3 regions of the Bariatricus sp. SGI.154 genome follow, and region 2 is predicted to be linked to each of the others. Evidence: riboswitches for the same ligand, from Rfam matches in the RefSeq annotation. Region 2 holds a riboswitch; each other region holds the start of a gene.
What was found. Region 2 has a riboswitch for thiamine pyrophosphate ahead of thiC (phosphomethylpyrimidine synthase ThiC). Riboswitches for the same ligand answer to the same signal wherever they lie in the genome.

Region 1 (10,972 bases), on a different contig from region 2:
TTTGCGGGCGATTTTGCAGGCTTCTCCTATGTATTTTACATCGGATTTCTTACGGCTCTCTCCGGTAAGAATCAGAATTTCTTGAAGCCCGGTCTTGGAGATTGCAGCCATCTCTTTTTCAATCTCCTCTGGATTCAGTTGGGCACGGCTAATCTTGTTATGGCAATTGAAGCCGCAATAGATACAGTAGTTCTCGCAGTAATTGGCAATGTAGATTGGCGTGAACATATAGATGCTGTTGCCGAAATGCTTTCGTGTCTCCTGGCGTGCAGTCTGTGCAATCTCTTCCAAAAGTGGAAGAGCAGCAGGGGATAGAAGCGCTTTGAAATCTTCCGGAGTGCGGCTTTCGTGTGCTAAAGCGCGGTGGACGTCTGCTTCTGTATATTGGGTATAATCATAGGATTCCATAGCATGAATTACCTGGTCCATAATATCGGATTCCAGTACCTCCATGCCTGGAAGATAGGTCATATGGTCAATGCGGTTTTTCTTTTGGTCTTCTAATATTTCCTTGCTGAGGATGCTTTCATTGATGTGTGCATTTTTCGTATGTGTATGTTCCATATGCGGTCACTCCTTAATCCTGTAAAAATCCTGTCAGTGGAGAGGAGGCGCTTGCGCCCTTCTCAATCGTTCTTCCGAGCCCAGACAGATATGCGCTTCGTCCAGCCTCGATTGCTTTCTTAAATGCTTCTGCCATTGCAGGTATATCTCCAGCGGTAGCAATCGCAGTATTAGCCATAACTGCTGATGCACCCATTTCCATTGCCTCACATGCCTGTGACGGACGTCCGATTCCGGCATCTACGATGATTGGAAGATCAATCTCATCAATTAGGATCTGAATGAAGTCTTTGGTGCAAAGTCCCTTATTAGAGCCGATAGGAGAACCAAGAGGCATCACACATGCGGCGCCGGCGTTCGCCAGATCTCTGGCGGCGTTCAAGTCCGGGTACATGTAAGGCATGACAACGAATCCTTCTTTGGCAAGGATCTCAGTTGCCTTTATGGTTTCGTAGTTATCCGGCAGTAAGTATTTGGAATCGTGGATAACTTCTATCTTCACAAAATTACCGCAGCCAACTTCACGGGAAAGCCTGGCGATACGGACTGCTTCTTCGGCATTGCGTGCGCCGGAGGTATTAGGAAGCAGTGTAACGTTATCCGGGATATAATCTAAGATGTTGGCAAGTCCGCCTTCGTTGGCACGGCGGAGCGCCAGGGTAATAATCTGGGCTTCGGCTTTCTCGATACAGGCTTTTACAAGATCCAGAGAGAATTTGCCGGAACCGAGGATGAAGCGGGATGTGAATTCATGTCCGCCAAGAATAAATGTGTCTTTATTCTGACCCTCTTTTTGAATTTGTTTTTGAGTTTGTTTTTGCATTTGGCTCATAATATGTCCTTCTTTCTTTTTGTTATAAGTTATAAGTTACAACCTGGCAATCAAGGTTCTTCTTCTCCAAGAATCAGCCGTGTAATCATATTTGCTTGATGGGAAGCGCAGATGGCAACCCGTGGTGCCATAAGCCCTCTTCCGTAGGTGGATTCTGTTGTCTCGTCACCACAGAGATAGAAATTGCGAGTGATACGTCGGGTATGTATGGAATTGCTGCTCTCGTATCCAGCCATCCCGGAAGCAGCCACCAACCGCTTATCGGGGAAATGTTCCAATATGCCATTTACAAGTATTGCTTTTGCTTCCGGATGATCGAAGGCTTCGCAGATGATAGCATCATTCTGGAATAATTCCTGAAGGTTGTCTTGCGTTACCTGGATGCAGTCTGTTCGGATGTCCAGGTAAGGATTGATCTTAAGAAGCAGGGATTTTAGTGCATCTGTTTTGTACATGCCGACGTGTTCCATAAAGTATTGCTGGCGGTTGAGGTTTGTAAGATCTACCACATCAAAATCAATCAGATGCAGATGTCCGACTCCAATCCGGGCGAGCGCGTATGCGATATTGGAACCAAGGCCGCCCAGTCCTGCAACGGCAACATTTCCCTGAGAGAGAAGTGCTTGTGTCTCGGGAGAGTGACGTTCATTTAAAGCATTGTAGATCTGTTCTTTGGTAAAAGAATTCAATTAAGTTGCCTCCAATCTGCTATTATATAGTCGGGGTCGTTGTGTCTTATATACTGTAATCTAGCCGCCTCCTACGAAACTTACTACTTCCAGTTTGTCTCCATCCTTTAGAATAACGGATGTATACTGGGATTTGGGAAGGATAGCACCGTTCATCTCAACTGCGATACGATTGATCTGGTATTGGTGCTGCCTAAGATATTCAGCTACGGTAATGGGCTGATTAAGTATTACATCCTGTCCGTTTACAGTAATCATTGTGCACCTCCTTTTTTAGAGATGCAGATGAGTAGCCAAAGCATTCGAAGGGAATTGACGGTGGCAAATTCTGTAGGTGTATATGCATAATTCCAACAAAAAAGAGTTCACAAAGTAATACACCCGTGGTGGTGCACCCCTTCATGAACTCGCGCTCACTCTCAACATCTCTATATGTATTTGTTCAATGTAAATCCTGATTAGAAAAAAAGAGAGACGCCAAAGCATCTCCCGCATTCTCATGTCTATATTCGTTGAGTATACGTTTCCTACGTTGGCATTATCCAAATCAGGTATGTGGGTCGAAGTTGTCAACTTCCTCTCAGCCTATGCGATAAGCTCCCCAGTTGTATTTACAATTTACAGTATAAAAGGGGTGGGGGGATTTGTCAATGGGAATTTAGGGAGAAAAGTGAGTGTAGGAAGTGTACGGTGCAAGGGCAGGGAAGTCGTGGGCTGCAATCGGATCATTTCGCTAAGACCTCGTAACAGAAAAAGATACCGTCCGTTCTAACCGGGCATATTCGCTGTAAGCCCTTGATGGCCTTACGACTCAGATGCCCTCGAAACCAGGACTTGTGGTCCTGGTTTCGCACGAACTGACGGTATCTTTTTCTGCAACGAGGTCTAGGGCTTATGATACGGCCACAGCCCACAACTTCCCTGCCCTTGCACCTGACATCCCCGTGTACTCGGGATTTTCTCTAGTGGGGGATTCCGGCGGAGATGCGTGTGGAACGTTTTGGATAGATAACAGAGTGTGTACGTGGAGAAGCACTTTATGGAAGATAACAGAGTGGGTGGGTAAAGAGAGCAGTATGTAATTTGGGTTCAGGCTATGCATGCTTGCATACTTTGCTCAAAAAGGATTGTTCTACGGTATGCAATGATGAAAAATTATATGTAAAGCATATTCCCTGCACTAATTTATGTCTTAATCACAAAACTCCTGTTTACTTCATAATACATATACATTCCAGTCAACACAATTCCAATATATAAAGCGATCACTCGCCCAGTTCTCCCTCACATCCGTTCCATTTCCAATCTGTTATTTAGCCAACACCGTGCCCCACGCACCCCCCCCAGTCAGGAATCCTCACAGTTCATGAAGAGTCACACATAAGAATGTCAGGCAGAGAGGGGCAGTATGGCAGTTCATGTCCGTAGAAGAGCCGTACAATCCGTTGGTAAAAAAGAGGTCTGAAATCAGGATAATTCTGTGCCACAAGCACAGAATTCAAGAATGTCTGAGTCGGAAAAATCTTTCAGATTTTCTCCGACGATTACATTCGATTCCTGATTCCAGACCTCTTTTGAACCTACGAATTGTAGGCGATTGGAGTCGGATATGAACTGCCATACTGTCCCTCTCTGCCGTACATCTTAAGACCTATTCTTCACGAACAAACTTCCCACTTTACATATACTTTCCAAAAACCAGATACAAACTTCACATTTTACATAGATTTTACAATGAGAGTACCGTTGAATTTACATAAATACGCTACATTAATACCATGGCTGCAGGCGACTGCCGTGTCTGTGGCCAAAGGTGCGATACTTATAATAATTGAGGAGAGGGATATGAACGGTACATTAGAGATAGCATTTGGATTATTAGGTGGTCTGGCTGTGTTCATCTTTGGGATGAATATGATGAGTGAATGTCTTCAGAAAGCAGCCGGAGAGAGGATGAAGAGTATTCTTGCGCTGCTAACGAAGAATCCCATTATGGGAGTGTTAGCGGGTGCGTTGACAACTGCCGTGCTGCAGAGCAGCAGTGCGACAACTGTAATGACGATTGGATTCGTAAGCGCGGGGCTTATGAATCTTCCGCAGGCAATATCCATCATACTGGGAGCGAATATTGGTACTACGATGACAGCGCAGATTATTGCGTTTAAACTGAGTGACTACATATATGCGATTATTTTCGTGGGCTTTATTATCTCGTTTATTTCGAAATCCCAGAAGGCTAAGAACATCGGGCAGACAATCTTTGCGTTTGGTTTGTTGTTCTTGGGAATTGAGACTATGGGAAATGTGATGGAGCCTTTGGCATCCAGCCCGGTATTCACGGATATGATTGCAAAAGTGGCGGACATTCCGATACTGGGAGTTGCTGTCGGTACACTGATGACGCTAGTGGTACAGAGCAGTAGTGCGACGATTGCGGTGCTCCAAAACTTTGCCACGCAGCCAGGACCTGATGGAGTAACCAGCATTCTGGGACTTACAGGAGCGATCCCGATTCTGCTTGGTGATAATATCGGTACGACGATTACAGCTCTGCTGGCGAGTGTCGGACAATCGAAGGATGCAAAACGTACGGCAGTTGCACACTGTACCTTTAACATATCAGGATGTCTGCTTTTCATCTGGTTCGTGAATCCATTTGCCCGTTTCATCCAGTGGATATCGCCGAAGGGACCGGAGGTAGAGGTGATCTCCAGACAGATTGCCAACGCTCATACAACCTTCAATGTTGTGATGACGCTTTTGTGGATTCCGATGATCTGGCTCATGGTGAAGAGTGTCATGCGCATTATCCCGGAAGGTAAGCAGGCAGCAACGAACCCTGCAGATGCATTCTATCTGGATGAGAAATTAATCAGTCAGCCTGCGGCAGCCCTGCAGCTTGTTGCAGGAGAAGTAATCCGGTGCAGCAGAATTGTAGATGAGATGCTTCAGAACCTTGTGAAGGCAGTTAAGAAGGAAGACCGGGAAGTAATTCGTGAGATTCTGAAAGAAGCGGAGTTTGTCCGAAGCCTGGATGGAAAGATAACGGATTATCTGACGGATCTGTTCGCTGCCGGAGTGCTTACAGAGGAACAGGCAACGCAGACGGCAGGGATGATGTATGTTCTGGGCGATATTGACCGTATCGGAGCATTGTGTGCAGAGGTGTCGAATTCTATACAAGATAAGATTGAGAAGAAATATAAATATTCCAAAGATGCCATGAAAGATCTGGAGAAGAGCCTGAATATCATTGAAAATATGTACGCAGAAGCCCTACAGGTAATGATGACTGGCGATCTTGAGAATGCGAAGAAGATCCTTAAGAAGAAAGAGAAGGTCATGGCTTTGGATATCAGCATGAAGAAAGCGCATATGAACCGCGTCGGAAAGGGTAAATGCGAGGCAAGCCTTACCGTACCGTTTAATGAGATTCTGCGGAATATTGACCGTATGGGAGGCAGCTGTGTGAATATTGCAGATGCCGCTCTGGGGCAAGTGAAATTAGATTATTTTGGTCATATTGGAGAAAAAGTCTTGACAACTTCTGCGAATTAGTTTAAGATACAGAACATATTTAGAGATTACGGCAAGAAAGGAGATCAGATATGAAGACGTTTAATCATCAGAATACGAATCAGAATATGATGATGATGGTAGGCTGTGTAAACATGTGCATGATGTGCATGATGAACATGGCTTATTTGCGTATGCGTCGAATTATCTGATTTTAACATATACTATTTTTGAATCGTGTAAGATAGAGTATGAGGAACAGGTACGACGTGTACTTGTTCTTTTTTTGTTGGCTTTTATCGGAAGAGAACGATTGGTGGCAGAGTCTGAGGGCATGAAGGAAAGTTCTATTATACAAAAATATACCCGATATGTCGGAATCTCAGATAGAATATTGAATTCAAAATAAGTAAAGTGCAATGCAGAGAAAGGGGAAGGAATATGGCACAGATTGAAGTAAGACATCTTTCAAAATCATTTACTTCAAAGGATGTAAAAGTTGATGCCCTGCAAGATATCAATCTTGAGATTGAACAAGGTGATATCTATGGAATCATCGGAATGTCCGGAGCAGGCAAGAGTACGCTGGTACGATGTTTGAACTACCTGGAGAAGCCGACGGTCGGAGAAGTGTGGATCGAAGGCAAGGAACTTGGAGGCATGAAAGAGAAGGAATTGTTGAAGCAGAGGAAAGACATTGCAATGATCTTCCAGCATTTTAATCTGCTGATGCAGAAGAATGTAGTGGACAATGTGTGTTTCCCACTATTGATCCAGGGAGTTAAGAAAAAAGAGGCGCGCAAGAGAGCCAAGGAACTTCTGGAGATTGTAGGTCTAGAGGAAAAGGAATTGGCATATCCGGCACAACTGTCAGGTGGTCAGAAACAAAGAGTTGCTATTGCAAGAGCGCTGGCATCTGATCCGAGAATCCTGCTGTGTGACGAGGCGACCAGCGCCTTAGATCCACAGACGACTGCAGCGATCCTGGATCTGCTTGGAGATATTAACAGACAGTTTGGAATTACGATTGTGATTATTACGCATCAGATGTCCGTAATCCGTAAGATCTGCAATCAAGTGGCGATTATGTCACAAGGACAGATTAGAGAGCATGGATCAGTAGAAGACATTTTCAGCCATCCGAAGACGAAAGAAGCAAGAGAGTTAATCCTTCGTGATATTGATGGAGAGAGAGTCTCAAATGAGTCCGCATTAAAAGATCAGTTGATGGAAGATAAGAAAATCCGAATTGTATTCTCGGAAAATTCTGCATTCGAGCCGGTGATTGCGAATATGGTCCTTAAGATGGGAACTGCGGTGAATATCTTAAAGGCTGACACGAAGAATGTGGGTGGAATCGCTAAGGGAGAGATGATCCTGGGATTGCCTGCAGATAAGAAGATTCAAAAAGAGATTGAAGATTACATATTGGAAAGAGGACTGGAGATTGAGGAGGTGACAGGAGATGTTTAGTAGTGAAGTAATCGAGATGCTGATTATAGGAATTGGTGAGACAATGTATATGACGCTGGCATCGACGTTGTTCGGTTATGTATTCGGGCTTCCAATGGGAATTCTGCTTGCCATAAGTGATAAGGATGGCATCAAGCCGAACACATTCCTGTATAAACTGTTGGATGTAATTGCAAATATCGTGCGAAGTGTTCCGTTCTTGATTCTGCTTATCGTACTGATTCCATTTACCCGGGCGATCGTGGGCAAGAGTTATGGATCTACGGCAACCATCATTCCCCTTGTGGTGGCAGCAATTCCGTTTATCGCCCGCATGGTGGAGTCATCGCTTAGAGAAGTGGATGCCGGGGTGATTGAAGCCGCAAGATCTATGGGCGCATCCACATTTACAATTGTGGTCAAGGTGCTTCTGGTAGAAGCCAGAACTTCTCTGATCGTAGGTGTGACCATTGCTCTTGGTACGATTCTTGGATACTCAGCGATGGCAGGAACCGTCGGTGGAGGCGGGCTTGGAGATATCGCGATCCGTTATGGGTATTACCGTTATGAAGCCGGAATCATGATAGTTACGGTAGTATTACTGATTGTATTAGTCCAAATATTCCAGACAATTGGCATGAAATTGTCTGTTCATCTAGATAAAAGAAAATAATAACAAAAATAGGAGGAAATGTATTATGAAGAAAAGAGTGTTGACAGTATTTTTGGCAGGTGTATTAGCAATCGGAGTATTGGCAGGATGCGGCTCCAAGGACAAGGGAGAGGATTCTAAGGCAGAATCAGGTATAGATTCCGGATCTGACTCAAAGGTAATTACAGTAGCGGCATCCGCGACACCTCATGCAGAGATTCTGGAGGAAGCCAAAGGTCTATTGGAAAAAGAAGGATATGATCTGGAAGTTACCGTATTTAACGACTATGTTCAGCCAAATGAAGTGGTAGAAAGCGGCGAATTCGATGCAAATTATTTCCAGCATGTACCATATCTTGATAGTTTTAATGAAGAGAAAGGAACACATCTGGTAGATGCAGGAAAGATCCACTATGAGCCATTTGGTATCTATCCGGGAACAAAGAAAAGCCTTGACGAGTTGGAAAGCGGAGATACAATTGCAGTACCGAATGATACAACTAACGAAGCGAGAGCGCTTCTCCTTCTGCAGGACAATGGCGTGATTACATTGAAGGATGGCGCCGGACTGAACGCAACTGTAAATGATATCGAAGAGAATCCAAAGGATATCAAGATTGAAGAGTTAGAGGCAGCGCAGGTATCCAGAGTAGTAGACGAGGTTGCTTTTGTAGTGTTGAATGGTAACTATGCACTGGAGGCTGGATATTCTGTGAAGTCTGACGCGATTGCTTATGAGAAGTCTGATTCTGAGGCAGCGAAGACATATGTGAATATTATTGCTGTAAAAGAGGGAAATGAAGATAATGAAGGAATTCAGGCATTGGTGAAGGTTCTGAAATCCGATGAGATTAAGGAATTCATTGATGAGAAGTATAATGGGGCAGTAATTGCATTTGAAGAGTAGATTTCTTTAGGGAAAGTTTGTTATCGAAAGGGGACGGTGCAAGTGTGAGTTATGGGTGGCTGGCGACCGGAGCCTTTCGCAAGCCACCCATGACTCACGCTTGCACCCGACACATCCGAGAACAGGGACCTTCTCTGGGAGGAATCAGGTGGATGATTCAGGTGTATAGTTTCCTTTAGCGATTTACATATACATTACCGGAAAGACTCCTTCCCTCTTGCATCCTCGATGGAATCTCCCACTGATTATGAAAAGTTCCACCTAAGATTGTCAGGCAGAGAGGAGATGGATGGCGGTCCTGCACCGCCATCCATCTCTTCTCTGCCGTACACCTTACTTCTAACTTTTTAAAATCAATGTTTCTACAAATCCGTTATCTCACTATGCAACTGCTGCAACGACTTCACTTCCCCATTGCCATGCTCTTTCACATATCGGATTCCCTTCGCCGTAGCTCTGGCCGCAGCAATGGTCGTCATATAAGGAATCTTAGCCTTAATCGCAGCCTTACGCAGATAACTATCATCATGCACGCTGTCCTTGCCAACCGGAGAGTTCACGATCAGATCAATCTGTCCATTCGTAATCATATCCAGGATATTCGGACGTCCTTCGTACAGTTTATTCACTCTTGTCGCCTCAATACCAGCCCCATGAATCAATTCATAAGTATTGCCGGTAGCAATGATCTTGAATCCATCATCTGCAAAATGCTGTGCGATCTCCACAACTTCTTCTTTATCCTTGCGGTTTACAGAGATCAGTACAGTTCCGCCAAGCGGCAGTTTGGACTGAGTTGCTTCTTGGGCCTTGTAGAATGCTTCTCCATAGTAAGGAGACAGTCCCAGAACTTCTCCTGTAGAACGCATCTCAGGTCCTAATACCGGGTCTACTTCCTGGAACATATTGAATGGGAAGACTGCTTCCTTCACGCCATAATATGGAATGTGCTGTTCCTTTAATTCTGCAACCGGTGATGGACGTCCGGTCAGTTCGGAAGTAATGATATCGGTTGCCAGAGGCACCATGCGGATGTTGCATACCTTAGATACCAAAGGTACGGTACGGGATGCACGTGGGTTCGCCTCCAGAACGTATACTTTGCCCTTTTCGATTGCGTACTGCATGTTCATCAATCCTTTGACATGCATTTCTTCCGCAATCTTTCTTGTGTATTCCTTGATCGTATTCACTTTCTCTTCGGAAATGTGTACAGATGGGATGATGCATGCGGAGTCACCGGAGTGTACGCCGGCTAACTCGATGTGTTCCATAACTGCCGGAACGAATGCATGGTTTCCGTCGCTGATTGCGTCTGCTTCACATTCTAAAGCGTGATTCAGGAAGCGGTCGATCAGGATCGGACGATCCGGGGTTACGCCTACGGCAGCCTTCATATAGCCTACCATGCTTTCATCGTCATATACGACTTCCATGCCGCGTCCGCCAAGAACGTAAGATGGGCGCACCATAACCGGATAGCCGATTTCTTTTGCGATAGCAAGTGCTTCTTCTACGGTAGTAGCCATTCCGGACTCCGGCATAGGAATCTCTAATTTATCCATCATTGCACGGAACAGGTCACGGTCTTCTGCGAGATCAATGACAGAAGGTGATGTTCCAAGAATCTTAACACCGTTCTTCTCCAGTTCAGAAGCCAGGTTAAGAGGAGTCTGTCCGCCAAACTGAGCGATCACACCGACTGGCTGTTCTTTCTTGTATATGCTAAGTACATCTTCCAGAGTCAGCGGCTCGAAATACAGCTTGTCAGAAGTATCGTAGTCGGTAGAAACGGTCTCAGGGTTACAGTTTACGATAATCGTCTCAAAGCCAAGTTTCTTAAGAGCAAGTGATGCGTGAACACAACAGTAGTCAAATTCAATACCTTGTCCGATACGGTTTGGACCGCCGCCAAGAATCATGATCTTCGGCTTGTCTGTATTTACAGGATTCTTATCTTCTGCATTGTAGGTAGAGTAATAATAAGCGCTGTCAGGAGTACCGCTTACGTGAACACCTTCCCATGCTTCCGTGGCGCCAAGTTCAATACGGCGGTTGCGGATATCATCTTCTGGTACGTTAAGAATCTGGCTTAAGTATTTGTCAGAGAAGCCGTTCTTCTTAGCAGAGATGAGCATTTCATCTGATGGGAGAGATCCTTTATTGGCAGCGAGTGCTTCTTCTTCCTCTACCAATTCCTTCATCTGCTCGATAAAGTAAGTCTTAACTTTGGTAAGATCGAAGATCTCTTCAACAGTAGCACCTTTGCGGAGCGCCTCATACATAATGAAGTGGCGGTCACTGGATGGTGTGATCAGCATCTGAAGCAACTGTTCTTTGGTCTTGCTGTTGTAATCTTT
Region 2 (10,972 bases):
TAATGCATAAGAAAAGGAGAATGAATATGAGAACAGCATTAACAATCGCTGGCAGTGATTCCAGCGGAGGCGCCGGTATCCAGGCAGATATTAAGACAATGATCAGCAATGGCGTATATGCCATGAGTGCGATCACGGCCTTAACCGCACAGAATACTACCGGTGTAACAGGGATTATGGAGGTAACTCCGGAATTTTTAGAAGACCAGATTGACAATATATTTACAGATATCTATCCGGATGCAGTCAAGATCGGCATGGTATCAGTAAGTCCACTGATTACGACGATTGCTGAGAAATTAAAAGAATACGATGCAAAAAATATTGTGGTCGACCCGGTTATGGTGGCAACCAGCGGTTCAAAATTAATCAGTGATGATGCAATTGAGACATTAAAGGAATATCTTCTTCCAATGGCATGTGTACTGACTCCGAATATCCCAGAAGCAGAAGTGCTTTCCGATATGCTGATTAAGTCAGAGGAGGATATGATTGCAGCGGCAAAAGTCATCAGCGAGACTTACCACTGTGCGGTTCTCCTAAAAGGCGGACATCAGTTGAATGACGCTAATGACCTGTTGTACCGTGATGGAGGTTACAAATGGTTCTATGGCAAACGTATTGATAATCCGAATACACACGGAACTGGATGTACCCTGTCCAGTGCAATTGCATCCAATCTGGCAAAGGGCTTCGACCTGGATACTTCTGTGGAGCGTGCGAAAGCGTACATCTCAGGAGCGCTTGGAGCAATGCTGGATCTGGGACACGGCAGCGGTCCGATGAATCATGGATTCGACATGACTGGCGAATATGTGAAGATGGCTGGTGAATATGTGAAAACGGCTGGGGAGGTACAGTAATTATGGAAGAGAAACGTACCTCGATATTTGAAAATGGAATGATATGGTTCGGTGCAGGAGTCTCTATTGCTGAGATTCTGACCGGTACATATCTGGCACCGTTAGGATTTGGCAAAGGTTTAGCCACCATTATTATCGGACATATCATAGGCTGTCTGATGCTTTTCCTTGCCGGGGTCATCGGCGGAATGGCAAGAAGAAGTGCGATGGAGACGGTCAAGATGAGTTTCGGGCAGAAGGGAAGCCTCCTGTTCTCTGTGTTGAATGTACTACAGCTTGTGGGATGGACGGCCATTATGATCTATGATGGAGCACTGGCAGCAGATGGTGTTTTAAGCACGGGAAAATGGGTATGGTGCCTGGTAATCGGTGCATTAATTGTACTTTGGATTCTGATTGGCATTACGAATCTTGGTAAGGTTAATGTTGTCGCCATGACTGCATTATTTATACTGACATTGATTCTGTGCAAGGTGATTTTCTTTGACAGCGGAGCCGTGGGAATGGCGGCAGATGACAGCATGACATTCGGTGCGGCAGTAGAGTTATCTGTAGCAATGCCATTATCTTGGCTTCCGTTAATCAGTGATTATACAAGAGAAGCCAAAGAGCCGATAAAGGCAACGGCTGTAAGTGCGATAGTATATGGCGTAGTCAGCTGCTGGATGTACGTGATAGGTATGGGTGCTGCGATTTATACCGGAGAATATGACATTGCCCAGATTATGGTGAAAGCAGGACTTGGCATCGTTGGATTACTGATTATCATATTTTCAACGGTTACAACGACATTCCTGGATGCTTATTCAGCTGGAATTTCCAGTGAATCCATTGTCGCTAAGTTAAATGGAAAGCATGTGGCAATTGTAGTAACAGTGATCGGAACGGTGGCTGCGATTGTGTATCCGATGGATAATATTACGGATTTCCTGTATCTGATTGGTTCTGTATTTGCACCGATGATCGCGATTCAGATTGCAGACTTCTTTATTCTAAAGAGGGATAACAGCAGGAGCGTGGTTAATGTACCAAATATGGTGGTATGGGTAGTCGGATTTGTTGTGTACCGGGTGCTGATGAATATTGATATGGTGGTGGGAAATACACTGCCGGATATGGTGATAACGATTGTGTTGTGTTTGATTGTAAGTAAAGTCGTGAAGAAGGATTAAGGTAGGAATTTGTTGTAGAAAAATAGATTGTTGGGTGTGTACGGTGAAGGAGGAGAATCAGTGTGGTTCTGAGACCGGGGCGTTTCGTTAAGAATCCGTAACCGTAAAAATACCAGCAGATTGGCAACCGAGTACACTCACTCCGAAATCTTGATGATTTCGCAGTTCGGGTACTTTTTCGCCTTTGACGTGTAGTCAAAGCCTCATGCCAATCTGCTGGTATTTTTACGCTAACGGCTTCTAGAACTCACTTGACGGCCTCCGAGCCACACCGATTCTTCTCCTTCGCCTGACAATTCCATAATCTCAAGGTTTTCTCCATTGGGAGGATTCTGGCAAGAGTGCGTGGGAAGGAGCGTGCTTTGGCTCAAAATTGCATACCCAAGAAAGCCCCAAGAGTCCTCAAAAATTATGATTAAAATTCCTTTTATTCCATAATATCTACATCTTCTCCGCGAAGTATTTTATTAATATTTCGTACTGCGCACATTTTCCCGCACATCGTACACGTATCTTCCCGTTCCGGTGTAGATTCTTTGCGATACCGTCTGGCTTTCTCACTATCGATTGCCAGATCAAACTGCTTCTCCCAGTCAAGGTTACGTCTTGCCTCGCTCATCTCAAAGTCCCAGTCAGCGGCGCCCGGAAGTCCTTTGGCAACATCTGCGGCATGGGCAGCGATGCGGGATGCAATAATGCCTTCTTTTACATCTTCCAGCGTAGGAAGGCGTAAATGTTCTGCCGGTGTAACATAGCAGAGGAAAGCAGCTCCATATGTAGCGGCGATTGCTCCGCCGATAGCAGCGGTAATGTGGTCATATCCAGGAGCAACATCTGTAACCAATGGTCCAAGTACATAGAAAGGCGCACCTTTGCAGATGGTTTTCTGAATCTCCATATTCGCCTGAATCTGGTTCAAAGGCATATGTCCGGGCCCTTCGATCATAACCTGAACGTCTTTCTCCCAGGCTCTTGTAGTCAATTCGCCCAATGTCACAAGTTCCTCTATCTGAGGGATGTCGCCGGCGTCAGCGATACTTCCAGGTCTGCATGCATCGCCAAGGCTTAAAGTAACATCATACTGCTGGCAGATTTCCAGAATCTCATCGTAACGTTCATAGAATGGATTCTCCTGTCCGGTTAATTCCATCCATGCGAAAATGATAGAGCCGCCGCGGGATACGATATTCGTGTGGCGTTTGGATTTTTTGAAACGTGCGGCAGTATCACGGTTGATTCCGCAGTGGATGGTCATAAAGTCAACGCCGTCTTCCGCGTGCATTCTTACGATATCAATCCATTCATCGGAGGTGATGGATTTTAATGCTTTGTTATAATATACGACAGCATCGTAGATTGGCACGGTTCCGATAATCGCCGGACATTCTTGAGTAAGTTTCCGGCGAAATACCTTGGTATCGCCAAAAGAGCTTAAGTCCATGATGGATTCTGCGCCCATGTTAACGGCTTCCATCACTTTCGCAAGTTCCACATCCAGATCCAGGCAGTCCCGGGAGGTGCCGAGATTAACATTGATCTTGGTTTTTAACATACTGCCGATTCCGTAAGGCTTTAGACAGGTGTGGTTCTTGTTAGCAGGAATGGCAATCTTGCCCTCCGCAACTAATTTTCTTAATTCTTCAACATTCATGTTTTCATAGGAAGCAACTGCCTCCATCTGTGGGGTGATGATACCCTTGCGGGCAGCATTCATCTGAGTTGTGTACTCCATGATATATCCTCTCCATTCTTAAGATTGTCGTGTACCTGGGATATTTGTGTGATGTAAGCCGGCTGTTGATGCGTTCATATTTGTGAGACTTTATAAAGGATAACAGTGGCAATATACCGGCTGGAAATATGAGTAATCACTTACAGAACTTGCCACCGGCAGTTCCCTCCGGAGGTTTCGGCAACAAAAAACGGGAGATACTGCCGAAGCGGTATATCCCGTGTATTTGTATGTTCTAAACAAATATGTGAAATATTTCCCTACGTTGGCATTATCCAAATCAGGTACAAGGTCGAAACGCGCTAGTTTCCTCTCAGCCCTTCTAAGAGCTCCCTTAATATTTATATTGTAACTGATACCATTATAGGAGATAGAAGTGATGCTGTCAAATGTTTTTACATGCTGCGAAGATATATGGCAGAGATCTGGGGGCATCGCATATCTAGCGGTAGACTTAAGCCTTGGGATGAGGCAAAAATCTCCTTGTAAAGTATAAAGGAGGAGAGTATAATAAAGAAGAACATACGTTCTTGAAAGAGGGATTGATATGGAACAGATGACATTGTTTGATGACAGGAGGCAGACGGTGCCTTTGGCAAGCAGGTTGCGCCCAACGACGCTTGAAGAGTTTGCAGGTCAGGAACATTTGCTGGGAAAAGGGAAGATGCTCCGGCAGTTGATCGAAAAAGACCAGATATCTTCTATGATATTCTGGGGGCCGCCTGGAGTTGGGAAGACAACGCTTGCTAGTATTATTGCCAGTAAGACGAAGGCGGATTTCATTAATTTCAGTGCCGTGACCAGTGGAATTAAAGAGATTAAAGAAGTGATGAAACAGGCGGAAGATAGCCGTAGGATGGGGATTCGTACGGTTCTGTTTGTGGATGAGATTCATAGGTTTAACAAGGCGCAGCAGGATGCGTTTCTTCCGTTTGTAGAGAAGGGAAGCATTATTCTGATAGGCGCTACGACAGAGAATCCGTCTTTTGAGGTAAATGCGGCGCTTTTGTCCAGATGCCGTGTTTTTGTGCTGAAAGCCTTGGATGAGCGGGATCTGATGAAGGTGCTGGAGCATGCGTTAAAGAGTCCGGCAGGGTTCGGTGATCAGAATGTACAGATGACGGAGCAACAGTTGAAGGCTGTGGCTGCATTTGCCAATGGGGATGCGAGAACGGCGCTTAATACGTTAGAGATGGCGGTACTTAACGGGGAGATTAGTGCGGAGGGCATTGTGGTCACAGATGAAGGACTGGAACAGTGCATTAGCAGGAAATCTTTGCTTTATGATAAGAATGGGGAGGAACACTATAATCTGATATCAGCGCTGCATAAGTCCATGCGTAACAGCGATCCGGATGCGGCGATTTACTGGATGTGCAGGATGTTAGAGGGCGGAGAGAATCCTTTGTATATTGCAAGACGGCTTGTTCGGTTTGCCAGTGAGGATATCGGGATGGCGGACAGTCATGCGCTGCAAGTAGCGGTTGCGGCTTATCAGGCATGTCATTTCCTGGGGATGCCGGAGTGTGATGTGCATCTGACTCATGCGGTGACCTATCTTTCTATGGCACCGAAATCCAATGCGCTCTATGTGGCGTGTGAAGTATGCAAGAAGGACGTGAAGAATCTGCGGGCAGAGCCAGTTCCACTGCAGCTTCGCAATGCACCTACGAATCTTATGAAGGAACTGAATTATGGCAAAGGTTATGAATATGCTCATGATACGGAGGAAAAACTAACACATATGCAGTGTATGCCGGAGTCTTTGAAGGATAGGAAGTATTATAGGCCTACGACTCAGGGAGAGGAAAAAGCAGTAAAGGCAAGGCTGGAGGAGATAGAGGCGTGGAAGAGATGAATACTTTTGAAAAGATATATAATGTGATCCGGCAGATTCCGGAAGGAAAGGTAGCGTCCTATGGACAGATTGCCGAACTTGCCGGGAATCGCCGCTGGTCCAGGGTAGTTGGATATGCATTACACGCGGTTCCGGATGGAAGCGATATCCCATGTCATCGTGTGGTGACGAAAGATGGACGGGTATCCCGTGCTTTTGAAAGTTGCGAAAGTATCCGGAAGGAACTGCCAGTAGAAGGGCTTGTAGGTTGCCAAGGCATCCGGAAGGAACTGCCAGTGGCAGGTCCTGTAGGTTGCCAAAGCATTCGGAGGAAGCTGCCAGTGGCAGGTTCCGGAGATGCAGAGGGGAACCGGCAGGTAAAGTTGTTGGAAGAAGAAGGCGTGGAATTTATAGACGGACATGTAGATATGAAGAAGTATCAGTGGAAGAAAAGGGTATTATGACGTTTGGAAGATTATTCCAAATTGTCTGATAAATTTGATGTGATCTTCTCCCTATCGCATTATGGATTGCGCGTATTCTAACAATAGTTTTTTCAGTTCTCTGGCGGCAGCGCTTAAAGGATGATTCTCATTCTGTATGAAATAGATTTCTCGGCTGGGAATAGGCGTGGTTAATGGAATCTTGAAAACGGATTCCGATTTTAACGCCTCGACAGCATATATTTCAGGAATAAAACCAAAGCCGAGATTATTTTTTATCATTGGAAGAATCTGGTCAGTGGTTGCCGCTACAAACTCTGGCTCCATCAGGAGTTTGTGGCGTTGATAAAATTTCTCATAAAAACGATAGGTCATCGTATCTTCCCCAAGGCAAATCAATGGATATTTCGAAAGTTCTATTAATGACAGAGGCGTATTTTTCAGATGTGAAAAACTGGCTCCGGCAATCGGAATATCCGTGAAAGTAAGAAGAGATTCTGACAACAGCGGCTTGGCAATATCTGCCGGAGCAGCTACAACGGAGAAATCCACGACTCCATCTCTGGCAGAAATCAGTGCCTGGGTGGTCAGATGATTGATAATACGGACTCGGATACCGGGGTAGGCTTTTTTAAAATGGCTTAGTACCGGAAGCAGTAGCATGCGCAGACCTGTCTCACTGGCGCCGATTGTAACAACTCCATTTTGTAACTCGGATGTTTTTAATATCTCGTTTTCAGCAAGTTGGATCTGATGGACGGCAATTTTTAAATGGGAGTATAATTGTTCGCCCTCTGGCGTCAAGGATATCCCGCGATTGGAACGCACGATAAGATTACAGCCGAATTCATGTTCCATCAGTTTGATGGTCCGTGTAATATTGGGCTGGTTATTGCAGAGAACCTCAGCTGCCCGAGTCAGATTCTTATATTTTGCTACATAATAAAAAATGCGATAGTATTCATAATTGATGTTCATGTTTATCACCCTTTGATATATCAAAAATACATGATAAATATATAAATGATATATTTTACATATTTCCATACAGAAAGTATAATATACGTTGGTCAAAAAAGCAAATGTTAAAGTTCTGGGGGTAGAAAACGATGAATAAAGATCTGACGGTGGGAAAGCCGGAAACAGTCTTATGGAAATTCTGCCTGCCATTATTTGGGAGTATTGTATTTCAACAGTTGTACAATATTGCGGATAGTCTTGTGGCAGGGAAATTTGTAGGAGAGAATGCACTGGCAGCAGTAGGCAACAGTTATGAGATTACGCTGATTTTTATTGCCTTTGCTTTTGGGTCTAATATTGGATGTTCCGTTATTGTATCGCAGCTTTTTGGTGCAAAGCAATATAAGAATATGAAGACAGCGGTTTATACAGCATTGATTTCAAGCGCAGTTTTATGTGCGGTATTGATGCTGATCGGAATCGTAGGCTGCAGCGGATTGCTGGAATTGATACATACACCTGGGGAAATCTTCTCGGATTCGAAACTTTATCTGGACATTTATATCTGGGGACTTCCGTTTTTGTTCTTTTATAATATTGCAACAGGGATTTTCTCCGCTCTTGGAGATTCAAGGACACCATTTATATTCCTTGCAGTTTCCTCCACTTCTAATATTCTGGTTGATATCTGGTTTGTGGTTTCATTTCAGATGGGGGTTGCAGGTGTTGCCTGGGCAACATTCATTTGCCAGGGCATCAGTTGTATATTAGCGATTATAGTAGTGCTCAGACGTCTTGCAAAGATTCAGACAAAGGAAAAGGCAGCCGTGTTTTCTTTTAGATTATTTAAAAAGATTGCAGTGATCGCTATTCCAAGCATTTTACAACAGAGTTTTATTTCCATTGGAAATATTATTATTCAAGGTGTTATCAACAACTTTGGTGCAGGTGTCATCGCAGGTTATGCCGCGTCAGTGAAACTGAATAATCTGGTTATTACGTCTTTCACGACGCTTGCGAATGGAATTTCCAATTATACTGCCCAGAATATAGGTGCCCAGATTATGCCTCGGATTAAAGAAGGCTTCAAAGCGGGGATTAAGATTGTATGGACGTTGTGTATACCGATTGTAGCATTGTATATGCTTGCAAGTGGCGTGCTTGTTAATTTCTTTATGAATGAGCCATCTGAGACGGCACTGGTGACAGGCGTTCAGTTCTTGCACATCTTGACACCGTTCTATTTTGTTGTGTCGGTGAAACTTGTGGCGGATGGTATCCTTCGTGGCGCAGGCCTTATGAAGCAGTTTATGGTTGCGACTTTTACGGATCTGATACTCAGGGTCGTGCTTGCAATTATTTTGTCGGGACAGTTCGGATCCATCGGTATATGGTGTGCATGGCCGATTGGATGGAGCATTGGTATGATGATGTCTCTTATGTTTTATCGGAAAGGTCCATGGAATAAGAATAAAGAAGATATAATGGATTTCGAATAGATTAGGAATCTGAATTTGTAAAAATTAATTACAGAATCATTGAGGTTGGTTGAAATGAAAAGGGGGAACTGTCAGGAATGATAGTTCCTTTTTTTGATGGGCACTAATTGTAGAAAAATGTCGAACGAAAAAACTTGTATTTATTTCATGCATTTGATAGTCTGTATTTAATCTTAGAAAAGACGTTCTGATTTTCTGATGAATCTAAACCGTAAGGTATCCCGGCTTTCGCCTGGAAACATGTATCCATTATGATTTATAAAATGAGATAGGAGAGACTGTGTATGACGAGCAAGTTACAAGTGTATTTCCCAATGATAAAGAGCCGGAATGAAGTGCTGGCTGAGATATATGCAAGTGAGAAACTGAAAGAGATTTTTGAAGGTTGGGATGAATCTTCCCGGGAGGAATTTCTGGATTTTTGTACCGGCGTGCGAGGAGTGAAGATGCTTTATGATTTTTGTGCAAAAGCGCTGCTGGATCCGGAGATCTATCCGGAACGGCTGGAGGAACTCATATCCCTGCTGCTTGGCATGAAGGTAAAGATTCTTAAGGTGCTTCCTAACGATAACAGCCGTATTGCGGACGAATCTTCGCTGCTTTTGATGGATATTGTTGTGCAGCTGGAAGACGGTAGCATTGCGAATGTTGAGATTCAGAAGATTGGATATGCATTCCCAGGAGAACGAAGCGCCTGCTATTCGGCAGATCTGCTGCTTCGACAGTATAAGATGGTAAGAAGCAAAGCAACCAAAGATACCTTCTCTTACCGTCAGATCAAAAGTGTCTATACAATTGTATTGTTTGAGAAGAGTCCAAGTGAATTCAGGGCATTTCCACACAATTATATACATAATTTCCAGCAGACATCTGATACAGGATTGAAACTGGATCTTCTACAGAAATTCGTCTTCGTTTCGCTTGACATCTATCAGAAAAACAATCACAATAAAGGCATAGAAACACGGCTGGATGCATGGCTGATGTTCTTGAGCAGCGACCATCCGGAGGATGTGATTGCATTGATCGAGAAATATCCGGCCTTCCGAGCCATGTATGAGCAGATTTACGAGATCTGTCAGAATATCGAGAAGGTGATGGAGATGTTTTCAAAGGAATTATACGAGATGGATCGTAATACAGTGCGTTATATGATTGATGAGATGCAGAATGAGATTGATCGGCAGAAAGTTGAGATTGAAAAGAAAGATTCTGAGATAAATCAGCAGAAGAGTACCCTTGCTGAGAAAGTTTTCGAGTTAAGTCAAATGAGTTCCGAATTAGAACAGAAAACCCATGCGCTTCAGGAAGCCTTAAAGCGTATTGAAGAGTTGGAAAATCAAAAATAACTTATTAAAATACCACCTGCATTTGGGTGAAAGTGAAAGGCAAAACCCCACATGCAGGTGTATCATCTATTTTCTGATTACCGGAACCCAGATCTCACTGCGATAATCAGCACTGGTTTATTCTTAGATTGTCTTTAAGAATTCTTCAATATAATACAGTGCAGCCCCGGTGGCAGGAGCCAGTTGCCCATAATGATTGACGCAAATACTGCCTTTTTCCAGCCCGAATGGTGCGATTTCCTGCACCATATGTTCTAACAATTCAATATCTTCCGGCACAAGCCAAGGAGCAAGGAATCCGCTCAGAATTACCTGACAGTCCAAAACCACCGTCAGATTGCGGATGGCAAACGCAAGATGCTGAAGATAGGTATGCCAGATCGAAATTTGCTTCTTCTGTCCTTTTCTAAGTTTGCGAAAAAAGCCTTCCAGTTCTTCTCCAGCTGCCTGTTTCAGACTGTCGGCAGAGCAATAAGTCTCCAAGCACCCTTTCTTGCCGCAGTAACACTTCGGACCATTTGGGTCAAGGCAGAGATGTTCGAGAGAACCGCCCCGCATGCCGAGTCCGGTCTGAATCTTGCGGTCGATGATGACAGCACCGCCAAAGTTCCGGTTCAGGATGAAGACCAGGGCATCTTTGATATCTTTTTGGCTCCATAATTCCACATAAGCGGTAGCAGTAGAGTCGTGTTCCAGCCGACAGGGATAAGGAATGAATTGCTCGAACATCTTAAGTGACATCCCTGTGCAATTCATAAGAGTCCCATAACTGATGATCTGTCTGTCAGGAGAAGTGTGCCCCTGGATGGCAATGCCGACTCCCAGAATATTTTCTTTCAATGGTCCTAATGTATCGATAAAAGTTGCCAGATGATTTCCGACCTGTTCACAGTAGTCCAGGGAGAATGAGAATGCGATGGGAACGGTTTCCTTTTTCAGGATATTGCCGTACAGGTCAATGGCAACCAGATGGAACATTTCTTTTAATATATCTATACCAACCGAGATTCTGGCAGTTGCGACAATACTGATTGCATTGGCTTTGCGGCCGCCGGTGGAACGGTATTGTCCGCTTTTTTCGATAAATCCCTCTTCTTCTAATATCTTAAGATTGTGG
Region 3 (10,972 bases), on a different contig from region 2:
TGCGTTTTATGCGTGCCCATGCTGCAGAATATCATGTGGATGCTGAGAATATTGTTATTGCGGGTGATTCTTCTGGCGGGCATACAGCTATGTTTGCAGGTATGATTCATGATGATGTGGAGAATAACCTATTTCCCGGCATTTCTGCTGAGGTCAAAGGCATTATTAATTATTATGGAAGCTGCAGCGTCATGAACGAAGACTCCAATCCTATTCAGGTTCTTCACTGCCAGCCGGATAGTCCGGAAGGACTGGTTATGGGGCGCGTGGATTTGAGAGATAATCTTGAATTAAAGAAAAAACTTTCTGTTGAATGCAACATTACCGAAGAAACGGTTATGCCGCCGACCATTATCTTTCATGGTACGAAGGATCGTTTGGTCAATTGCGAAGGTAGTGTGATTCTCTACCGCCAGATGAAAAAGTGTGGTAAGGATGTTCAATTGTATTTCATAAAAGGAGGCGATCATGGAGGGGCGGAGTTCTGGACCAGCCAGGTCGTCGATATTGTGGATGACTTTCTCAAGTACTGTTTCAGAAGATAGTTATCTTGCTGAATGCCGGTCTGGTTGGCGGTGTTATTGCGTTCTCTAAGATTTTCGATGGCGTGTCTGACTTGATTGCAGGTCAAATTATTGATAGCCACAAAAGTAAAAGAGGGCATTGTATTCCCGTTATACTGAAGTGGGCTATTCCTATGGTGCTTTCCGTTATTCTGGTATTCCTGGTTCCGGACGGAAGTGTAGCCTTGCGTATAGTTTACATCTTTGTTACATATAACCTGTTTAATACTGTTTTGTACACTTATGTGGGCATGGCCGCTAATTCTCTTCCGTCCTATGTCACAAATGACTCTGTTGACCGTTCGCAGATGCTGATTTTTTTCATGATGTTTTCAGCTTTGACACAGACTATTATGGCATCTGTTATGATGCCGATGGTTGATTTTTTTGGAGGTCAAGGGCTGCAGTCTGCATGGATTAAGTCTATTATGGTCTTTGGTATTATCGGTCTGATACCTTTGGCATTGAATGTATTGTTTGTCAAAGAACGGGTAGAGAATGATGTTCCTCCGGAGAATCTCATCGTTGGTATCAAATGTGCTGTTGTAAACAAATATTGGTGGATGGCCTTTGTTGTTAATTTGATGGCCAATTTTATTCTGACCTTTAACCTGTCTGTTTCCATTTATTACCTAAACTCTGTGTTGGGAAATATGGCTTTGATGGGAACGTTTGTTGCATGCTCCAACTTGCCTGGCGTATTTCTGTCTGCAGTGGCTCCTTTCTTTTTGAAAAAGTATACGAAGCGACAGATGGTATTGTTCGGTTCAATCTGTATGGTGGTGGCTCAGGTTGTATTTATAGTAGTGCCGACATCCTCTACTATTTTATTTGCTACGGCGCTGTTGCGCGGTATTGGAATGGGCTTTGCGATGGGTATGGCCGGAGCCCTCATCGGTGACACTATCGATTATGGCGAGTGGAAGACCGGTATACGTGTTCAGTCTGTCTTGTTCTCTGCAAGTTCTGTAGGCGCCAAAATCGGGCAAGGAGCTTTGACAGCAGCCTTTGGATTCTTCTTAAGTGCAGTTGGATATAATGGTGCTTTGGAGGTTCAGTCTGCAAGTACGATCAGCGGTATTGATGCATTCTTTAAATTCGGTCCCTTAGTTGTTGCTATCATCTTGCTGGTTGATATCTGGTTCCTGGATGTTGAAACAAAAAATCCGCAGTATATTAAAGAAATTGCAGAGCGTAAAGCAACTCAGAATGCAGGCGAATAGATATACTTGTAATGTAAGACCCATCTGGAAAATGATAAAAAAAGGTGTATCGAAAAAATTTTCGATACACCTTTCTAATCATCCTAACAACTTCTTAGTTAAGTTTCTCTATAAATATTGACAAAGCAGTTTCCCCAGAAAAATACTCTTTAAGAGCATTGAATAACTTCATCATTATCATTCACTTCCTTCTCATTTATTCTCGTTCCTTAAACTGTTAAAATATTAACACGTAGTATAGATAATGTAAAGATAAATTTTTAACAAAGTTTGGCTTGATTTCATTAGATATTTTGTGCGCTTTTTCAAATGACGCGAATCTCGCAAATTTAGCAGAATTGAAATATACAAGTTACAGACCTATTGATTGATTAGAGAGATGCCTGCAAGGTAAGAAAGATAATCTGATGTAATGGAGTTGACATTTCCAAGCAGCATGTATATGATAATGACTGGACAAACTACATAAGATTGATAACAAGGGGAGCTTATAGAATAGGCTGAGAGGAAGTTGTCAACTTCGACCCATAACCTGATGTGGATAATGCCAACGTAGGGATGCGTTATAGATTGGCTTCAAGCCCTTTTTGTTTTCAATCGGAGACAAGGAGGGCATTTTTATGTTTGATCTATTAGTCAATGCAGAAGGCGGTCTGACAACTGCCGGATATGCGGTATGTATTGTTGTTGGAGTTGTACTCTTTATCGTTGCGTTATTTTTTGCGGGGAAGAAATCCGGGAAAAAGAAGATGAGCACAAAGCAGTTAGTGTTCTGCGCGATGGCAATGGCGCTGGCGTTTGTGACTTCTTATATGAAGATATTCAAGTTGCCGTGGGGTGGAAGCGTAACGCTGTGCAGTATGCTGTTCATTGTATTGGTCGGCAACTGGTACGGAGTACAGACTGGAATCCTTGTGGGGCTTTCTTATGGGCTCCTACAGTTCATCCAGGAACCGTATGTGCTTTCATTCTTTCAGGTTTGCTGTGACTATGTGCTGGCATTCGCGGCGCTGGGCGTTGCCGGATTTTTCGCAAAAAGCAAGAATGGCTTGCTGAAGGGATATATTGCGGCGGTTCTCGCCAGAGGAGCATTCCACTCTCTGGGAGGATACCTATATTGGATGGACTACATGCCAGATAATTTCCCGCAGTCATTGAAGAGCATCTACCCGATTGCTTATAACTATAGTTTTCTGCTGGCAGAGGCGGTCATGACGGTGGTTATTATCTCAGTTCCGGCGGTGGCAAAAGGACTTAGCAGGGTAAAACAGACAGCGTTAGATTAACGCACTAAAGAGGGGACATTGTTTTTTTCAATTTCCCCCGTCCCCAATTAAAATAGCCGTGTCCCTTTTTGAATTTGCCGTGTCCCTTTTTAATTCATGATAATCCCGACTTTATCTAACCCCTCGCCAGTATACAGATCTTTTATTCGAATTTCTTTTGTTACGCCTCCGGCGAATTCGATGATCAGTTTTTTATTCCGTCTCCTTAATTCTTTGTGCCATAGATTTTTGCGATCTGGCACAGCCAGGTGGATACCTTGCAGTTCCCGTTATACTTGTTTGCGCATCGGACTGCCTGATGGAATGTTTCTTGTGTCAGTTCTTCGGCAGTATCTGTCTCGTGGCATAAGGAGATTAGAAATTTATATACCAGTTTTGCATGTTCGCTATATATGGAATCCATATCTAACATCGCGTCACATCCTTCTTTGCTTATATATACCCCAACTAGTCATTTCGTTACATCATGTCGTCATTATTTTATAGAAAAATGTTCTCGGATAAAAGGTTAATTATCTGTGAGGATTCAGAGATTGTAGCAGAAATGCAGGGATAACTGTTGCCAGATAATATGTATTACAGTTCTTTAAAAATTCGTACACTTCCTGCATGGTAAAATCCTCCCTATATGTAAATGTAATGCCCAATATGGTTTGAAAATATTTAAGTTTATGAAATTATTGCAGTTCTCTCTCGAGATTATTATAATAAATAATAAGAAATTGGGTAAAATGCAGTCCGGTATACCTACTCTGTCGGACAGGAAAAATGTAAAGGAGAAGCAATATGACTGAATTTGAAAAAATGCACAGCACGGATCTATACCTTCCCAATGGCGAAGAGATTATGAAAGAACAGGAGCAGTGCCTGGAGCGCCAGTACGATTACAACCTGACACGACCGTCAGAAGGCGCCAAAAGAGAGGCGTTATTAAAGGAGATGTTTGCTGAGATTGGTGACGGCTGTTATATAGAACCGCCTCTTCACAGCAACTGGGGTGGTCATCATACGCACTTCGGGAAGAATATCTATGCGAATTTTAACCTGACACTAGTGGATGATACGCATATCTACGTAGGCGATTACACCATGTTTGGCCCGAATGTGACGATTGCCACGGCGGGGCATCCGATCCTGCCGGAACTTCGCCAGCAGGCATATCAGTATAATGCACCTGTTCATATTGGGAAAAACTGCTGGATCGGAGCAGGAGTAATGATTATGCCTGGAGTAACCATCGGTGATAATACGGTGATCGGAGCAGGAAGCGTTGTCACGAAGGATATTCCATCTGATGTGGTAGCTGTTGGTAATCCCTGTAAAGTGATGCGGCCAATCGGTGAACGGGATAAAGAATATTATTTTAAGAACAGAAGAATTGATGAAAGTATAAGATAGAAGGCGTAACCCTGATTCCAACTGAAAATAGGATAATAAGAGAAAAATATCGGCAGATCTTATGAAGTATAAGTTCCGCCGATATTCATTCTGTTATTTACCAGTATTTCTTGCTGTTCGTTTATTTTCTTAGCCATATAACCGCCAGAAGAATCAGGATTCTTCTATAAAGTTCTGTAGAAATTCCTGTATAAATGGCAGTGCTGCCCCGATCGCCACGGCATCATTCCGGCATTTCCCAGGCAGAATATAAGTAGGCGCATCCCCAAATGCCGAAAATTCAACGACCTTATCCTGAAGCATTTTCAGATCTTTATCGGTGAGATACGGGATGATATCTCCGCCGAGAATGACGGTACTTTCTAAGACCATGTGCAGATTATTGATCAGGATGGCAAGATAGTATAAGAATTCTTCCCAGCGTTTCTGGTAATCAGAGTTGCCCTGTGCTTTCTGCTGGAAAAAGTCATCAAGATCCATCTGGTCATCAAGAAAAGTACTGGCGGAACAATAGCATTCTGCGCATCCTGTACGTCCGCAATAGCAAGGACGTCCGCCGGGAATCAGAGTCATGTGCTCAAAGATGCCTGATTTGCCCGTAATGCCCTCTTTAATCTGTCGGTTTAGAATCAATGCGCCGCCCAGATGCATGCAGAGAGATAGATAGATAGCATCGTTGATCTCAGGATTCACCCACAGTTCACTGTTCGCGGCACAGTCAGTGTTATGTATAAAACGGCATGGCCAGGAAAAATATTTTTCAAAGATATCAATGGAAAGGCCCTCCACATCAATAACCGTCGCATAAGTGATCCGGCGGCCACCTTGTGAAACCAGTCCCTGAATCCCGATGCCAATTCCAAGAATCTGCTCATTTTTAAAATGATATTTCTCAATGAAAGCAAGAACATGATCACGAAGTGTCTCAAAATACGCCTCTGTTCTTTCGAATTTCAAATTAATCTTTACTTTTGCTTTTTTGACAACGTATAAGTCAACTGCCGCGATATGAACGGTGTGTTCCGTAAGTTCAATGCCGATAGCAATCCGGGCAGTAGAGATAATAGAATAAGAAGTTGCCTTTCTTCCGCAAGTGGAATTTAACTGGCCGCTTTTTTCTACGAGCTGATCTTCCATCAATGCTGTCAGATGCTGAGTGACAGTAGGAAGCGTTATGCCAAGCTGGTTGGCAATCTTCTGCTTGGAACTGCAAGGATTGTTATAAATATAATGAAAGATGTCTATGCGATTCTTTACTTTTATATCTGAAAGAGAAAAGCGTTCCATAATGATTCCTCCTCATAATAATAAAACTATAGTGGTTAATATTTGAAATGGTTTTATGAAATGCATTTTAAAATGATTATATCAGAAAAATCAGAAAATAGAAATACAAATAAAAGTAAATATAACTAAAAAGTGGAAATGAGATTTGTTCAATATATCATATTGCGTAGTTTTTTATCCAGTGCTATTATATAACTATATTATATAAAACTGTTTTATAAAATGAACGACTAAAATGAAACATAAGGAGGAAGAATACATGAAAAGTGAATTAGACATCAAAAAAGAGATGTGCGAGATTGGAAGACGGGTATATGACCGGGGAATGGTGGCTTCTAATGATGGCAACTTTTCGGTAAAACTGAATGACAATGAGTATCTGTGCACCCCGACAGGAGTCAGCAAAGGTTTCATGACACCTGAGTATATCTGTAAGGTAGACGGTGAAGGTAATGTACTGGAGGCAAATGAAGGATTCCGTCCATCATCTGAGATTAAGATGCATATGAGAGTCTACAAGGAGAGACTGGATGTGAATGCTGTTGTTCATGCACACCCGATGTATGCAACAACATTTGCTATTGCAGGTATTCCACTAGAGGAGCCAATCATGCCGGAAGCAGTCATTGCGCTTGGCAGCGTTCCGATCGCAAAGTACGGAACTCCTTCTACCGTAGAAGTGCCGGATTCCATTGCCGAATTCCTGTCACGCTATGATGCCGTGTTATTAGAGAATCATGGCGCGCTTACATATTCAGATTCTTTGCTGAATGCATATCATAAGATGGAATCTTTGGAGTTCTATGCAAGGCTTCTGTATCAGGCTAAGATGCTGGGTGGACCGCAGATCTTAAGTCAGGAGAGAGTAGAGCAGTTATATGATATCAGGAGACAGATGGGGCTGACCGGAAGACATCCGGGAATCGACAAATAATCAGTGATAGTGAATCGAAGATAACTAGTCATAGGTACCTTACTGTGTGAGACTATGAGTACAGGGAAGAAGGAGAGTGTGGTATGGGAGAGAAGGCGAAGAGCGTACTGGCATTTGATTTTGGCGCATCCAGTGGACGTGCGATTCTGGGAACGTTGGAAGATGGCAAGATCGCTATGAAGGAAGTACATAGATTCTCCAATGATCCGGTGACCGTAAACGGAACCATGTATTGGGATACACTGCGGCAGTTTTATGAGATAAAGCAGGGGATGATCAAGGCAAAAAGGTGTGGGGATTTTGAAAGTATCGGAATTGACACCTGGGGAGTAGACTTTGCTCTGTTGGATGAACATGGGGAACTGCTGGAGAATGCAATCCATTACAGGGATGACCGGACCCAGGGGATGATCGAAGATGTATTTTCCAAGATTTCCAAAGAGCGCCTCTATGAGATTACAGGAAATGAATTCATGTATTTTAATACAATTTTCCAGATGAATGCATTGAGGGAGAAGCGTCCGTGGATGCTGGAACGAGCGAAGAAGTTCTTATTTACACCGGATCTGTTAGGGTATTTCCTTACGGGGAATCAGAAGTCAGAGTATACCATGGCAACGACCTCTTCCATGTATGATATCCGTAATAAACAATGGTCGAAAGAGGTGGCGGATGCCCTGGAACTTAAGGAGGATTTCTTCCCGGAGGTGATTGAAAGCGGGACGGTGATCGGAGAGTTGAAACCAGAGATCTGCGAGGAGTTGTCCATTGATTCCAAGAAAGTGATTGCGGTGGCGTCTCACGATACACAAAGCGCATCTGTTGCGGTGCCGACTCAGGAGGAGGACTTCATCTTCATCAGTTGTGGCACCTGGAGTCTCTATGGTACAGAATTATCAGAACCTGCGATTGGCAAGAGATCTCTGGAACTGAGCGTGACAAATGAAGGAAGTTATGGCGGCAAGGTGAATTTCCTGAAAAATATCACTGGCTTATGGATGGTTCAGGAATGCCGGCGTCAGTGGATTCGCGAAGGGCAGGAATATAGTTTTGGTGAACTGGAGCAGATGGCGGCAAAAGCAAAGCCTTTTAGAAGTTATATCGATGTAGATGCACCAGAATTCGTACCCGCAGGCAACATGCCAAGAAGAATCCGGGAATTCTGCCAAAAGACAGGACAGCCGGTTCCTAAGACCGTAGGTGAGATCGTGTGCTGCATTAATCAGAGTCTTGCTTTAAAATATAGGAACGTTCTGGAGAAGATTGAATTCTGTCTGGATAAAAAGTATCACAGAATCCATATGATTGGTGGGGGGATTCAAAGCAAGATGCTTTGCCAGATGACGGCTTGTGCCAATCATTGTGAAGTGATGGCAGGTCCGGTGGAAGCAACGGCGCTTGGAAATCTGGCGGTTCAGTTTATGGCGCTGGGCGAGATCAAGGATATTAAAGAGGCAAGGCGAATTGTTGCGAATTCCGAGAATGTGATGTCGTATGAGCCGCGGGATGCAGAGGCTTGGGATGCGGCATATGAGGAATTCAAGGGGGTTCTTAGGTAGAAAATGAGAGATTAGAAGTGAACGGCGAGGGAGGATGCTTGAGGGGATGCCAGCCGGAGTCCTGCGCCGTACACTCTCTATTCAATTCCGTATTCTTCCATTAAGTGTTCCTGATATGCTTCATCTTCGATGGAATGTTTCAAATCTTGTATACGATTATCTTCTATAAGATGGTAGTGAAGTTTGTTAACACGCTCTTCACCTAGTTTTTTGCCGGTTTTGTTGCCTTCCTGCCATGCTTCATCACGTTCCTGTTGAAGATGGCGTTCTTCGTTATATTCATATATGCTCACTTTGATTACCTCGTTTTTGTTCTTTCGTAAAAATTCCGCTAAAATATCTTCGTTGATACATTCGTCTACGGCATATTCTACAGCTTCTGCAAAGGGCATTTCTTGACTGTAATTCCGAATCTTGGATACCAGGATCATGTACTCTCGCAGTGTTTGACATTTATTCATTAATTCTTCATTATATCCCGAATTGATATTCAACTCAGTTACTTTTAATTCCAGGTCTGGATTCTCGCTTTTTATTTCATATGCATCTGAGAGTTTTAATTCTCGGCGTTCTTCCATAGATTCTATTCCGTTATAGAATACGACAAACTTTGGCTCTGGTATCTTTACTAGAGTAGAACTATATAGATTTTTATCTTTTGTCAGATTAGAATAGACATCTGCTACGTACAGTAAATCCCGTAATGGCATGTTGGGATTCTTGGTGGATTGGTGTTCATACAATGTCAACTGGTCGTAAAGCATAAAAGATATGTCATTTTTCATGCCTAGATAAATTGCATTTTCTAACGTTGTTACAATTAGATCATCCTCATTGGTATAACTGGTTCCATTCATGGCATTGTAAAGTTCGAGCAATTCCCGTTTTTCTTTGAATATCATGCGAAAGATTCTGTCTTTATAAGCACGCAGTGGCATGCCGATTACTTTGTGATGCGTGACAATCTCATTCGCTGCCTGTATGATTCTTTGGTCTTCCGTCATTCATGGTCCTCCTTTTTTGGGATATAAGAGGACTCTTTCATTCTTCTTAGAATCCTCTCTGCTGTTCTTGGGTCTGTGATTAAGCATCGAATTTTCTAAGATTATAAATATCATTAGAATTTGGAATGACTTTGTCATATAGAATGTTTAGAAAAATAATGCTTGTTTGAATTATAGCATGCATCTTTAAAAATGTCAGCCTTTATGTTCAAGGAAATTCCTTGATTTTATCGACATTTTTCGCTAATATCGGGAGTTATAGGTTGACACATAATGGTATTATGATATAATACCATTAAAGGGAAACTATGGAAGTATCAGGAAAGGAGGGGACTTGTGAATTCGGAGATAACAGAATTAAGGTATATCGATCTAAAGAATGACATCTGCCGTCAGATCTATGAAGGTGTCTACAAGAATGGCGAGAAGATTCCTTCGGAGCGTCAGCTTGCCCAGGATTACGAAGTCAGCAGAATTACGGTGAGAAAAGCATTGGAACTTCTGGAGGCGGAAGAACTGATTGTGCGTGAAGTGGGTAATGGGACACGGGTAACGCTTAAGAATTACGGCAATCATAATATGCTGGATATGATTGGAGTAGTTGCGCCATCCAAGAACCCGTTTTTTGCCAGGTTTATCGCAGACTTCCAGAAATGTGTCTGGGAGCGGGAGGGTCTGATGCTGTATGTAGAAGTGCCGGAGCATACGTCTTTGGAAGATTGTCTGTACCGGCTGTACAGTAAGAATATCAGAAATGCGGTTGTGTGGCAGGATGACCAGAAGATTGACCCGGAAAAATTACTGCGTTTGAGAAGTATTGGGATGAATCTGGTATTTTTCGATACGGATAATGCATTTCCCTATGCAGACAGTGTATTCCTGGATAATGAGGATGCAGTAAAGGTTTTGCTTGACTGTCAGAAAAAGCAGCATCAGGAGTATGTGTATATTGGCTGGGATAATCAGGAGATCAGCAATGTAAGAAAGAGGGAAGAAGCGTTCCGGGGACTGCATCCTGAGGCAGAGATATTACATGCGCCTTGGCGGCGTGACAGGAGGATGTCTGAAGAAGCGCTGAAGGCAGTGGAGGAGAAGGCTTCGGGGATGGAAGAAGGTCTGTTCTTGTGTGGGACTGGTGAGATTGGGCAGCAGACGGCAGAGAGGCTTCTGCAGGCAGGATTCTTGGAAGAGGGAAAGATAGCCCTTGCGGTGATTGATGATTTTGAAGGATCAGAACGTTATCCGGTGGATATCTATAATCAGGATTTGCGGGCAACGGCAAAACGGATCTATCGGCAGTTGGAGATCCAGGCAGAGGAAAGATCTGCATGGAAGGCCAAAGATTGGCAGGTAAAAGGGAAGCTAAAATAGAAATGTCAGCAAGGCAATGAAGATAAAGATGATAGGAAGACAAGGAGGTAGCGTATGGAGACAGTGAATCCATCTCTGGTTCCTCAGAGAAAACTGAACAATGGAATGATCATTCCCGGAATTGGTATGGGGACATTCGGGAATGACCGATTCACATCCGAAGAGGTGGCCGATGCGGTGTACGGAGCGATCAGAGCAGGTTATCGTCTTTTTGACGGAGCGGCGGCTTATGGCAATGAGAAAGCCATTGGAGAAGTGTATGCAAGAGCGTTCGCAGATGGAATCGTACAGAGGCAGGATCTGACAATCATGACGAAGGTGTGGAATGATATGCACGGGAAGGGAGA

Region 1: linked by a shared signal. The riboswitch ahead of thiS (sulfur carrier protein ThiS) and the one ahead of thiC (phosphomethylpyrimidine synthase ThiC) in region 2 are both predicted to bind thiamine pyrophosphate.
Region 3: linked by a shared signal. The riboswitch ahead of ACQRBN_RS01495 (energy-coupled thiamine transporter ThiT) and the one ahead of thiC (phosphomethylpyrimidine synthase ThiC) in region 2 are both predicted to bind thiamine pyrophosphate.

Annotation. Positions count from the first base shown of each region.
Region 1 is NZ_JBNPMC010000001.1:144,277-155,248, reverse strand. Features, by position in the region: gene thiH (2-iminoacetate synthase ThiH) at 1-564, opposite strand, end outside; gene ACQRBN_RS00775 (thiazole synthase) at 578-1,387, opposite strand; gene thiF (sulfur carrier protein ThiS adenylyltransferase ThiF) at 1,447-2,085, opposite strand; gene thiS (sulfur carrier protein ThiS) at 2,146-2,343, opposite strand; TPP riboswitch at 2,592-2,699, opposite strand; gene ACQRBN_RS00760 (Na/Pi cotransporter family protein) at 3,931-5,643, shown strand; gene ACQRBN_RS00755 (methionine ABC transporter ATP-binding protein) at 6,043-7,074, shown strand; gene ACQRBN_RS00750 (methionine ABC transporter permease) at 7,067-7,726, shown strand; gene ACQRBN_RS00745 (MetQ/NlpA family ABC transporter substrate-binding protein) at 7,752-8,612, shown strand; gene ACQRBN_RS00740 (hypothetical protein) at 8,657-8,791, shown strand; gene carB (carbamoyl-phosphate synthase large subunit) at 8,975-10,972, opposite strand, start outside.
Region 2 is NZ_JBNPMC010000039.1:14,105-25,076, reverse strand. Features, by position in the region: gene thiD (bifunctional hydroxymethylpyrimidine kinase/phosphomethylpyrimidine kinase) at 27-863, shown strand; gene cytX (putative hydroxymethylpyrimidine transporter CytX) at 866-2,035, shown strand; gene thiC (phosphomethylpyrimidine synthase ThiC) at 2,463-3,767, opposite strand; TPP riboswitch at 4,008-4,113, opposite strand; gene ACQRBN_RS14460 (replication-associated recombination protein A) at 4,315-5,625, shown strand; gene ACQRBN_RS14455 (MGMT family protein) at 5,622-6,068, shown strand; gene ACQRBN_RS14450 (LysR family transcriptional regulator) at 6,120-7,025, opposite strand; gene ACQRBN_RS14445 (MATE family efflux transporter) at 7,157-8,506, shown strand; gene ACQRBN_RS14440 (PD-(D/E)XK nuclease family transposase) at 8,791-9,855, shown strand; gene ACQRBN_RS14435 (ROK family transcriptional regulator) at 9,979-10,972, opposite strand, start outside.
Region 3 is NZ_JBNPMC010000001.1:289,808-300,779, reverse strand. Features, by position in the region: gene ACQRBN_RS01505 (alpha/beta hydrolase fold domain-containing protein) at 1-545, shown strand, start outside; gene ACQRBN_RS01500 (MFS transporter) at 551-1,786, shown strand; TPP riboswitch at 2,257-2,362, shown strand; gene ACQRBN_RS01495 (energy-coupled thiamine transporter ThiT) at 2,407-3,072, shown strand; gene ACQRBN_RS01490 (sigma-70 family RNA polymerase sigma factor) at 3,278-3,484, opposite strand; gene ACQRBN_RS01485 (sugar O-acetyltransferase) at 3,859-4,470, shown strand; gene ACQRBN_RS01480 (ROK family transcriptional regulator) at 4,624-5,757, opposite strand; gene ACQRBN_RS01475 (class II aldolase/adducin family protein) at 6,017-6,691, shown strand; gene ACQRBN_RS01470 (rhamnulokinase) at 6,775-8,250, shown strand; gene ACQRBN_RS01465 (hypothetical protein) at 8,328-9,254, opposite strand; gene ACQRBN_RS01460 (GntR family transcriptional regulator) at 9,591-10,625, shown strand; gene ACQRBN_RS01455 (aldo/keto reductase family protein) at 10,680-10,972, shown strand, end outside.